2 regions of the Streptomyces sp. NPDC098101 genome follow, and region 1 is predicted to be linked to the other one. Evidence: riboswitches for the same ligand, from Rfam matches in the RefSeq annotation. Region 1 holds a riboswitch; the other holds the start of a gene.
What was found. Region 1 has a riboswitch for glycine ahead of gcvP (aminomethyl-transferring glycine dehydrogenase). Riboswitches for the same ligand answer to the same signal wherever they lie in the genome.
Positions count from the first base shown of each region.

Region 2: it holds a riboswitch for glycine, as region 1 does, so the genes downstream of both, gcvT (glycine cleavage system aminomethyltransferase GcvT) here and gcvP (aminomethyl-transferring glycine dehydrogenase) in region 1, are expected to answer to the same signal.

Region 1 covers NZ_JBIWAS010000004.1:993,189-998,946, forward strand. Annotated here, with positions in the region: gene gcvP (aminomethyl-transferring glycine dehydrogenase) at 1-2,717, opposite strand, end outside; glycine riboswitch at 2,896-2,995, opposite strand; gene ACIQVI_RS22810 (PRC-barrel domain-containing protein) at 3,108-3,485, shown strand; gene ACIQVI_RS22815 (DNA polymerase IV) at 3,562-5,070, opposite strand; gene bldO (whiB transcriptional repressor BldO) at 5,153-5,758, opposite strand, start outside.
Region 2 covers NZ_JBIWAS010000003.1:1,154,274-1,160,031, reverse strand. Annotated here, with positions in the region: gene ACIQVI_RS18320 (ABC transporter substrate-binding protein) at 1-322, opposite strand, end outside; gene ACIQVI_RS18315 (ABC transporter permease) at 432-1,451, opposite strand; gene ACIQVI_RS18310 (enhanced serine sensitivity protein SseB C-terminal domain-containing protein) at 1,805-2,596, opposite strand; gene ACIQVI_RS18305 (enhanced serine sensitivity protein SseB) at 2,716-3,456, opposite strand; gene ACIQVI_RS18300 (AAA family ATPase) at 3,590-4,252, opposite strand; glycine riboswitch at 4,404-4,517, shown strand; gene gcvT (glycine cleavage system aminomethyltransferase GcvT) at 4,686-5,758, shown strand, end outside.

The sequences.
Region 1 (5,758 bases):
GCCGCGGTGTGCGGGGCGTTGTGCAGCGGGTTGTCGTCCGCCGGCCACTCGCCCGAGGCGACCTTCTCGATCTCGGCCCGGATCGCGATCATCGTGTCGCAGAAGCGGTCCAGCTCGGTCAGGTCCTCGGACTCGGTCGGCTCGATCATCAGCGTGCCGGCCACCGGGAAGGACATCGTCGGCGCGTGGAAGCCGTAGTCGATCAGGCGCTTGGCGATGTCGTCGACGGTGACGCCGGTCGCCTTGGACAGCGGGCGCAGGTCCACGATGCACTCGTGGGCGACCAGACCGGCCGGGCCGGTGTAGAGCACCGGGAAGTGCGGCTCCAGGCGCTTGGCGATGTAGTTCGCCGCGAGCACCGCGACCTGGGTGGCGCGCTTGAGGCCCTCGCCGCCCATCAGGCGCACGTACGACCAGGAGATCGGCAGGATGCCGGCGGAGCCCCACGGGGCGGCCGAGATCGGGCCGACGCCGGTCTCCGGGCCCGCGGTGGGCTGGAGCGGATGGTTCGGCAGGTACGGGGCGAGGTGGGCGCGGACGCCGACCGGGCCGACGCCGGGGCCGCCGCCGCCGTGCGGGATGCAGAAGGTCTTGTGCAGGTTGAGGTGCGAGACGTCGCCGCCGAAGTGACCCGGCTTGGCCAGGCCCACCAGGGCGTTGAGGTTGGCGCCGTCGACGTACACCTGGCCACCGGCCTCGTGGACCTCGGCGCAGATGTCCGCGACGTGCTCCTCGAACACGCCGTGCGTGGACGGGTACGTGATCATCAGGACGGACAGCTCGTCGCGGTACTGGGCGATCTTGGCCCGCAGGTCCTCGACGTCGACCTCGCCGTCGTCGGCGGTCTTCACCACGACGACCTTCATGCCGGCCATCACCGCGGAGGCGGCGTTGGTGCCGTGCGCGGAGGACGGGATGAGGCAGACGGTGCGCTGCTCGTCGCCGTTGGCCCGGTGGTAGGCGCGGACGGCGAGGAGGCCGGCCAGCTCGCCCTGCGAACCGGCGTTGGGCTGGATCGACACCTTGTCGTAGCCGGTGACCTCGGCCAGGCGCTCCTCCAGCTCGGTGATGAGCGTGACGTAGCCCTGGGCCTGCTCGACCGGGGCGAAGGGGTGGATCTGGCCGAACTCGGGCCAGGTCACCGGCTCCATCTCGGTGGTCGCGTTCAGCTTCATCGTGCAGGAGCCGAGCGGGATCATGCCGCGGTCGAGCGCGTAGTCGCGGTCCGCGAGGCGGCGCAGGTAGCGCAGCATCGAGGTCTCGGAGCGGTGCGCGTGGAAGACCGGGTGGGTCAGGTACGCGTCGGAGCGCAGCAGACCGGCGGGCAGCACGTCCTCGGTGGCGGCGTCCAGGGCCTCGACGTCGGCGGTGACGCCGAAGGCGCCCCAGACGGCGACGAGCTGCTCGCGCGTGGTGGTCTCGTCGCAGGAGACCGACACGCGGTCGGCGTCGACGCGGTACAGGTTCACGCCGGCCTCGCGGGCGGCGGCCACGACCTCGTCGGCCTTGCCGGGCACGCGGGCGGTGAGGGTGTCGAAGAAGACGTCCCCGGTCAGCTCGACGCCCCCGGCGCGCAGACCGGCGGCAAGGATCGCGGCGTACCGGTGGGTGCGGCGGGCGATGCCCTTGAGGCCCTCGGGGCCGTGGTAGACGGCGTACATGCCGGCCATGACGGCGAGCAGCACCTGAGCGGTACAGATGTTGCTGGTGGCCTTCTCGCGGCGGATGTGCTGCTCGCGGGTCTGGAGGGCCAGGCGGTAGGCGCGGTTGCCGTCGGCGTCGACGGAGACGCCCACGAGGCGGCCGGGCAGGGAGCGGGCGTGCTTGTCCTGGACGGCCATGTAACCGGCGTGCGGGCCGCCGAAGCCCATCGGGACGCCGAAGCGCTGGGTGGTGCCGACGGCGATGTCGGCGCCGAGCTCGCCGGGCGAGGTGAGCAGGGTGAGCGCGAGCAGGTCGGCGGCGACGGTGACGATCGCGCCGAGCTCGTGGGCGGCGTCGATCAGCGGCTTGATGTCGCGGACGGCGCCGGAGGCACCGGGGTACTGCAGGAGCACGCCGAAGACACCGCGCTCGGCGATCTCGGCCGGGATGCCCTCGCTCAGGTCGGCGACGACGACCTCGACGCCGGTCGGCTCGGCGCGGGTCTCGATGACGGCGATCGTCTGCGGCAGGGCGTCGGCGTCGATCAGGAAGACGCCCTTCTTGACCTTGCCGACGCGGCGGGACAGCGCCATGGCCTCGGCGGCGGCGGTGCCCTCGTCGAGCAGGGAGGCGCCGGAGGTGGGCAGGCCGGTCAGGTCGGCGACCATGGTCTGGAAGTTCAGCAGGGCCTCCAGGCGGCCCTGGGAGATCTCCGGCTGGTACGGCGTGTAGGCCGTGTACCAGGCGGGGTTCTCCATCACGTTCCGGAGGATCACCGGCGGGGTGAAGGTTCCGTAGTAGCCGAGGCCGATCATCGGCGCGAGGACCTGGTTGCGGTCGGCGAGCGTGCGCAGCTCGGCGAGCACCTCGGCCTCGGTGCGCGCGGCCGGCAGGCCCAGCGCCTCGGCGTTCTTGATCACGTCCGGCACCGCGGCGGCGGTCAGTTCGTCGAGCGAGCCGTAACCGACCTGGGCGAGCATCTTGGCCCGGGCCTCGGCGTCGGGCCCGATGTGCCGCTGCTCGAACGGGATGCCCTGCTCGAGCTCGGAGAGCGGAATGCGGTTGGCGGTCATGTACGGAGGCCTCCTGGTCGTCACGACCTGCGAGGGGCACCACGGCGCGGGTGCCCGGACGGCCTCCCCCTCTGTCATCTCAACCTGAGAGTTTCACCGGCACGCCTCGCGGCACGCCGGCTTTCACCGTCGGTGAGAGCGAATGCCGTCGGACATCCGCTCTGCTTTCCAGAGTGACCTCGTCCGCGCGGTACAGGGGCCTGAGAGATTCCGGGGAGGATTTGCTCCTTCGGCGCCCACCGGAAGGTTTCTCCGGGGGACTCTCCCGCACGGGGTCGACAGCCACACCCAGCCTACCAGCGCGGTTGGGGCTCCCTTCGCTCAAGTGGCCGACATCCCGGATGTGCCCTTTGGTAGGGGGTAGAGGAGTTGCGACCAGTTGGAGGGACCGTGCAGACCGACATCGATCCGCGCAGCCTGATCGGCCGCAAGGCGTACGACCGGAACGGACACAAGATCGGGACCGTCGACGAGGTGTACCTCGACGACGCGACCGGCGTCCCGGAGTGGGCCGCGGTCCGCACCGGCCTGTTCAGCAGGGACGCCTTCGTCCCCCTGGAGCCGAGCGACCTGCTCGACGACGGCCTCCACATCCCCTTCGAACGCGCCCTCATCAAGGACGCCCCGGACTTCGGCGTGGGCCGCCACCTCTCCCCGGAGCAGGAACTCCAGCTCTACCGCCACTACAGCCTCGCCCTCCCCCCGCCACCCCACCCGAACCCCCCGGACAAGGACTTCGGCCGCCTGGCGGGCCAGGAAGGCAGCTGACCGGGAACCCCGGCCCGGCCGCCGCCGACGGCGCGAAACCACCCATGGGAAGACCCGCACCTCTGCCCGCCCACCGTCACGGGTGGTGCGGGTGGGAACCCTGCCCGGCCGCAAGGCCGGGCGCACCCCCACGACCCGCAGCCGCCGACGACGCGGCACCACCCCCGGGCAAACCCGCACCCCCACGACCCGCAGCCGCCGACGACGCGGCACCACCCCCGGGAAGACCCGCACCCGGCACCGGCCCCCGTACCAACGGCACCGCCTCCCCCGTCTCCAGCTCCGGATCGTCCACCGCGAAGGTCCGCACCCGCCCCGGCGCCGACCCCGGTTCCTCGAACCGCACGGTGACCCGTCCGAGCCCGCTCCCCTGCACCCACCCGGCCCCGTACACCGCGTGCCGTACGTCGTGCCCGGGCGCCCAGGACCGCTCGGCCGGCTCGGCCGCCACGGCCTCCCCCGCCACCGGAACGTCCTCGGCCTCGACGCCCGCCCCGTCCCGCGCCTCCCCCTCCGCCTCCTGGGCGAACAGATCCTCCTGCGTATAGTCCGCGAGCCCGCTCACCCCCACCCCGAGCAGCCGCACGCCCCCCGTCGTGTCCACCGAGTCGAGCAGCCGCCCCGCCGCCTCCCGCACGACCCCGAGCGCGTCCGTCGGCCCCCGCAGCGTCTCGGACCGGGTCAGCGTCGAGAAGTCGAACCTCCGCACCTTCAGGACGATCGTCCGCCCCGAGTGCCCCGACGCCCGCAGCCGCCCCACGCACCGCTCCGCGAGCCGCTCCACCTCGGCCCGGATCCGCACCCGGTCGTGCAGGTCCACGGCGAAGGTGTCCTCGACAGAGACGGACTTGGCGTCCCGCTCGGCCACCACGGGCCGGTCGTCGTGCCCCTGGGCCATCCGGTACAGCGAGGCCCCGTGCGCCCGCCCCAGGAGCCGTACGAGCTCGTCCTCGCCCGCCTCCGCGAGGTCGGACACCGTCGTCATCCCGGCCCGCCGCAGGTGCTCCCCGGTCGCCGGTCCGACCCCGGGCAGGATCCGCACGGACTTCGGCCCGAGGAGCGCCCGCTCGGTGCCCGGCTCCATCAGGACGAGCCCGTCCGGCTTCGCCTCCTCGGAGGCGATCTTCGCGAGCATCTTGGACCCCGCGAGCCCCACCGACCCGGTGAGCCCCGTCGTCGCGAGGATGTCCGCCCGCAGCCGCTCCCCCACGGCCCGCGCGCTCGCCGTGTCACCGGCCACGCCGCCCGCCTCCAGGTCCACGAAGGCCTCGTCGAGGCTGAGGGGCTCCACGAGCGGGGAGAGGTTCCCGAGCAGCCGCATGACCTGCTCGCTGATCGACCGGTAGAAGGCGAAGCGCGGCACGAGATAGGCCGCGTTCGGCGCGAGCCGCCGCGCCTGGCCCATCGGCATCGCCGAGTGGACCCCGAAGCGGCGCGCCTCGTACGACGCGGTGGCGACCACGCCCCGCGGCCCGAGCCCGCCCACGACCACGGGCTTTCCGCGCAGGCTGGGCTTCGCCGCCTGCTCGGCGGCGGCGAAGAAGGCGTCCATGTCGAGATGCAGGATCGTCGGCGCGGCTCTCACGCCTCCGATGCTCCCCCACGCCACTGACAACGCCCGGCCGCCCCACGACGGGGCCGGCCCGGGAGCCGCCCGGGGAACCGGTTCAGACCGCCCGGTCCCGTCGCCGCCGCGCCAGCTCGTCGCCGGGGTTGTGCCCCACGAGCGTCTCGCCGGTGTCCACCCGCTCCCCGTGCAGCTGCGAGAGCGCCGCCTCCACGTCCCGCCAGACCACCCCGACGGCGATGCCGAAGACGCCCTGACCGCCCTGGAGCAGGTCGACGACCTCGTCGGGCGAGGAGCACTCGTAGACCGTGGCCCCGTCGCTCATGAGCGTCATCCGCTCCAGGTCCCGGAAGCCCCGGGCCCTCAGGTGCTGCACCGCGGCCCGGATGTTCTGCAGGGCCACCCCGGTGTCGAGGAAACGCTTGACGATCTTCAGGACGACGACGTCACGGAAGCTGTAGAGCCGCTGCGTCCCCGACCCGTACGCGGGCCGCACGCTCGGTTCCACGAGTCCGGTGCGCGCCCAGTAGTCCAACTGGCGATAGGTGATGCCGGCGGCCGCGCACGCCGTGGGGCCGCGGTAGCCGATCACCTCGTCGGCCGCGCCCGTACCGGCGTCCGTACCGAAGTCGCCCACCCTGCCGTGAAGCGGATACGGACCGTTCTCCCCGGACACCCGTCCGAGGGAGCTGCCCGCCGTACCGTC
Region 2 (5,758 bases), on a different contig from region 1:
AGGCGGCGCCGGGCTCGGCCTTGAAGGTGACCAGCTGGCGGGTGTAGTAGCGGGCGAAGTCCCACACGAAGCCGTAGTAGCCGCGCTGCGGGTCCCACGAGTCGGCCTCCTGCGAGCCGATGAACTTCAGCTCGCCGCCCTTCTTGTCGGAGGCGTTGAGGACCTTGTTGACGCCGCCGTTGAAGGCGAGGCCGTCCTTGCCCTTGTCACCGCTGCCGTTGCCGCCGTTGCCGCCGCCGCAGGCGGTGGTGACGACCATCGTGGCCGCTGCGAGCAGCGCGCCCGCGGCGATTCTGCGCTTCTGAGAGCTCATCAGGGTCATGGGTCTCGCAACCTCCGGGATAGTGGCGGCCGTTACGGCGGTCCGCCGAGGGGGATGTGCCTCCTGTCGACAGCGGCAGGGGCTGGTCATGCGGGTCGTCGGCGAACGGTCAGCGGGAGCCCTTCGGGTCGAGCGCGTCGCGCACGCCGTCGCCGAAGAGGTTGAACGCCAGAACGGTGATGAAGATCGCGAGGCCGGGGATCACCATGAACAGGGGGTCCGACTCGTAGGTGTTGACGGCCTTGGACAGCATCTGTCCCCAGGAGGCGGTGGGAGGCTTCACGCCCGCGCCGAGGAAGCTGAGTGCCGCTTCGGTGAGGATGTTGGTCGGGATCATGAGGGTCGCGTAGACCGTGATCGGGGCGACCAGGTTGGGCAGCAGCTCCTTGCGGAGGATGTAGAGGCGGCCGGCGCCCAGACTGCGGGCGGCCTCCACGTACTCGCGCTCGCGCAGCGAGAGGGTCTGGCCGCGGACGATGCGGCCGACGTACGGCCAGCCGAAGAAGCCGATCACCACGACGAGGGCGCCGATGCGCACGCCCGAGCCCTCGATGCCGAAGAGCTCGTTGGGCAGCACCGAGACCAGCGCGATGGTGAAGAGCAGCTGCGGGAAGGCGAGCATGACGTCCATGACCCGGCTGAGGGCCGCGTCGATCCAGCCGCCGAAGTAGCCCGCGACGATGCCGAGGACGGTGCCGAGGAGGACCGCGAAGACCGCCGCGAGGAAGGCGACGAGCAGGGAGATCCGGGCGCCGTAGACGATGCGGCTGAAGACGTCGCGGCCGTTGACCGGCTCGACCCCGAGGAGGAAGTCGGAGCTGATGCCACCCCAGGAGCCGATCGGGGTGCCGAAGAGCGGGTCGATCTGGTCCTCGTGGAACTCGTCCGGCGGGTGGCCGAGGAGACCGACGATCAGCGGCGCGAAGACCGCGACCAGGATGAGGAAGACGACGACGCAGGCGCCGGCGAGGGCGAGCTTGTCGCGCTTGAGGCGGGTCCAGGCGATCTTCCAGGGCGAACGGCCCTGGATTCCCTTGTCGGAGGGGCCGGGGGTGCCGGGATCGGCGGGCACGCCGTCGACGGTGGCGGTCGACGCGCCCGCACTGGTCTCGTGCAGTGGTGCCGTCATCGTGGTGAGGACCCCTCTCGGCCGCCGGTAGCCGGCCCTTGCCCGCCGCGGGTAGCGGCTCGGTGGAACAACCTGCCGGGTACCTGCGCGAAAAGGAGCGGAACACCCGGTGTTCCGGGGAGTCTTCAATGCGCTCGTGATCACCCGCCAGCCCTGACGGGGAATGTTTGCTCAAACGTGATGCGGTGCTGCGACTTCCGTTATCCGGACGCCGCACGGGTGTGAGCGGACCATCTCGGCCCCTCTTCCCCTCAATCGGACATGTCACCCAACTGGGCGTTTGAGCTCTTCAATTGGGGCGAACGATGGCCTCCGGCGAGGCCGGTGGGGGCCCTGGGGAAGAAGGGGCCGTCTCAGTATCCGGACGGAGCCGCCGGCGGGTACCCGTACCCCGGGGCGGGGGCGGAGCCGCGTCCCGCGTGCGCCTCGCGGTCGTAGAAGGGCCGCGCGTTCGCCAGCAGCCAGAGCGCCACCGGGTCGTACGCGTCGGAGAGGGCGACCGTCGAGACGGGCAGCCCGTCGGGGACGGAGCCGATGGACTGGCGCATCATCGACCGGACCGTGTCGACGGCCGCCGGGGAGGTGTCGTACAGGTCGAGCCCGATGACGAGGTACGGGGAGCCGAGCGCGGGCTGCACCCAGCCGCGGCGCAGCGCCCGGACGGCCGGGGTGCGGTGCGCGTTCTGCGTGATCAGGGCGTAGAACTGCGGGATCTCCAGGGCGGGCTCGGTGACGCGCAGCGGACCGGCGGGCATCCGGTCGAGGCCGGTGGCGATCCGGCGCAGGTCGGCCCAGGGAATGCCGACGCCGCCGCCGGGGGCGTGCGGATTCAGCCAGACGCCCCAGCGGTCGGGGTAGAGGGCACGGGCGATCTCGCGGCCGGTGACGCGCTCGTGGGCGCGGTTCCAGCCGGAGGCGGCGAGCTCCTGGTCGGAGGTGACGCAGGGCGCGTAGCCGAAGCCGTCGACCTCCATGTTCCCGTACTGGGCGTCGGGCGAGCCGGGCGAGCCCTGCCAGAGCAGCATCCGGAGCTCGCCGTCGGCGAGGGCGTGCAGCAGCCGCTCGTACGCGTCGTAGCGTCCGGGTGCCACCTGGCGCAGCATGTGCTCGACCTGACCGGTCGCAGCGGTGCCTGACGCGCTCACCCTGGGTCCCGCCCCTCTTCCGTCCACCACGTCTGTACGGCCACCGGGTCAGGTGCGGCCGTCGAACCGTTCCGTCGAACCGGTCCCGTCGAATCAGTTCAGCTTAAACACGGTGCCGCTCACACGGCGGCGCGCTGGTAGAAGGGGCGGACCCGCTCCACCATCCAGTCGCCCACCGGGTCCTGCGCCATGTCGAGCAGGATGAGGTTGACCGGCCAGGCGACCTCGACGCGGCCGAGGGCCCGGCCGAGGGCGTCCAGGGGGGCGGTGCGGTCGGCGCCCTCCCAGTGGGAGAGCTGGACGCCGATGAAGAGGGCCGGTTCGGTGCCCTCGACGCTGGCGAGGGCGCGGCGGGCGCTGGCGACGACGCCGGTGGCCTCGAACTCGGCGGAGGCGGCGGCGAGGAAGTCGACGGGGTCGTCCTGCCAGTCGGGCTCGAAGAGCCGGACGCGGCCGCCGGACGCGGGCCCGTCGAGCGGGGTCCGGCCGGCCCGGCAGAGCTCGGCGACGGCGGGCGGGGGCAGCGGGACGCCGACGGTGCCGCCGGGGTTCACGGCGATGCCGAGCTGCGGGGGCAGGCCGCGGGCGAAGTCGCGGGCGGGGGCGACGGCGAAGGACATGTGGTCGCCGGCGCAGGCGCGGAGCTGCTGCTCGGAGCTGAAGACGGGGACGTAGGCCGCGCCGTCGATCTCCAGGGTGGCGAGGTCCAGGTCGGCGCTGTCGGGGCCGCCGCCGTTGGGCAGGGGGACCCAGACGGGGCTGCGGCCCAGCACCTCCAGGAGGCGGGCTCCCGCCCCGGGGTCGCCGAGCGAGGCGGCGAGCACCTCTTCGAGCTCGTTGCCCGGCCACGTCACGTCCACGGTCCCGTTCCCCTTCTCCGCACGGCCTGCCGTACCCGGCCGCCCGGCAGCACCCTAACGCCGCCCCGGCACCGCCGTGGCCAGAAGAGAAGGGTACGAGCGCCCCGGAGGGGCCGTACCGGAGGCCCGTCGGTCAGGCGGCCTCCCCGAAGGAGATCGTCCGGAGGGCGTCGGCTGCGCCCCGGTCGAGCAGGGTCGCCGAGGCGCAGCCGGGCGGGAGCCGGCCGGCCTCGACGGCCCGCAGCAGCCGGCCGACGGCGCGCCGGTGGCGGGCGAAGGCGTACGCGGAGACGCCCCGGCCCCGGGCGTCCTGCCCGGCCCTGGCGGTGTCCGGGGTGACGTCGAGGAGGACCAGGTGCAGGTCGCTCCCCCGGCGGCGGGCCTCGCGGGCGAGCCAGCCGCGCACCCAGGACTGGGTGCCGCAGTCGTGCACGATCACGCTCGCGCCGGAGCGCAGGGCGCGGCGCAGCCCGGCGTAGTGCGCGATCCGGACCAGGGGGCGGTAGACCGCGTACGGCAGGAGGCCGGGCATCCGGGCCTCCCAGCGCTCCCGGGCGTCCTGGGAGTCGACGCCCCGGCCCCCGGCGGTCCGTCGCATGAGGGTGGACTTGCCGCTGCCGGGCAGCCCGGAGACGACCACGAGGTCTCCGGCCGCGAAGACGAGGGCGCGGGGGCCCCGGTCCCCGCGCTCGCGCAGGTCCCGCAGGAGCCGGCCCCGTCCCCGGGTCCGGGCGCGGGCCCGTGGGGACGGTATGCCGGTACTCGTCGCATACGCGCCGGTGTGCTGGAACGTCATCGCTTCTCCCCCTGCCGGGCCTCAGGAGACCCTTCCCAAGAAGTGTAAAGAAACGGTAATGGGGCACAAGCGATTTGCCGCGCCGACACCGCGTGCAATGATGTGCCCGCCAGGCGCGCACAGTCGCCTGTACAACCGCATACCGGCCGTTCGAATCCGCGCGGGAGAGTTCCGGAGCACTGTGGGTCGTCCACAGAGTGCGTCCGGGCGCCGAAGGAGCAAGACCCTCCCTTGAATCTCTCAGGCCCCGTACCGCGTGGATGAGGCAGATCTGAAAAGCGGGACACCGTGGTGTCCCCACCCAAGGTGCAAGCCGGGATCTCGGTGACGAGATGCCCCCGGTGAACCTCTCAGGTTCCATGACAGATGGGGAGGACGTCCTCGCCCGTCATGTCTTCGTCACCGAACGCCCTTGGGACCCGGGAGCCACCCCATGACCTCTGCCCCCCGCCTGACCGCCCTCGACGCGCTGCATCGTTCCCTGGGCGCGACCATGACCGACTTCGCGGGCTGGGACATGCCGCTGCGGTACGGCAGCGAGCGCGACGAGCACAACGCCGTCCGCACCCGGGCCGGCCTCTTCGACCTCTCCCACATGGGCGAGATCACCGTCACCGGCCCGCAGGCCGTCGACCTCCTCGACTTCGCCCTGGTCGGCAACATCTCCACGGTGGGCACCGGCCGCGCCCGGTACACGATGATCTGTCGCGAGGACGGCGGCATCCTGGACGACCTGATCGTCTACCGCCTGGGCGAGACCGAGTACATGGTCGTCGCCAACGCCTCCAACGCCCAGACCGTCCTGGACGCCCTCACCGAGCGCGCGGCCGGCTTCGACGCCGAGGTCCGCGACGACCGCGACGCGTACGCCCTGATCGCGATCCAGGGCCCGGAGTCCCCCGGCATCCTGAAGTCGGTCACCGACGCCGACCTGGACGGCCTGAAGTACTACGCCGGTCTGCCGGGCACGGTCGCGGGCGTGCCCGCGCTGATCGCCCGCACCGGCTACACCGGCGAGGACGGCTTCGAGCTCTTCCTGAAGCCGGAGCACGCCGAGGGCGTGTGGCAGGCGCTGACCGCGGCCGGCGAGGGCGTCGGCCTGATCCCCTGCGGCCTGTCCTGCCGCGACACGCTCCGCCTGGAGGCGGGGATGCCGCTGTACGGCCACGAGCTGACCACCTCCCTCACCCCCTTCGACGCCGGTCTCGGCCGGGTCGTGAAGTTCGAGAAGACGACCAACGAGGGCCGTTTCGTCGGCCGCGAGGCCCTGGAGAAGGCCGCCGAGCGCGCCGAGACCGCCCCGCCGCGCAAGCTGGTCGGCCTGATCGCCGAGGGCCGCCGGGTCCCGCGCGCCGGCTTCTCCGTCGTCAAGGACGGCGCGGTGATCGGCGAGGTCACCTCCGGGGCCCCGTCCCCGACCCTCGGAAAGCCGATCGCGATGGCGTACGTGGACGCGGCGCACGCGGAGCCCGGCACCCAGGGTGTAGGTGTGGACGTCCGGGGCAC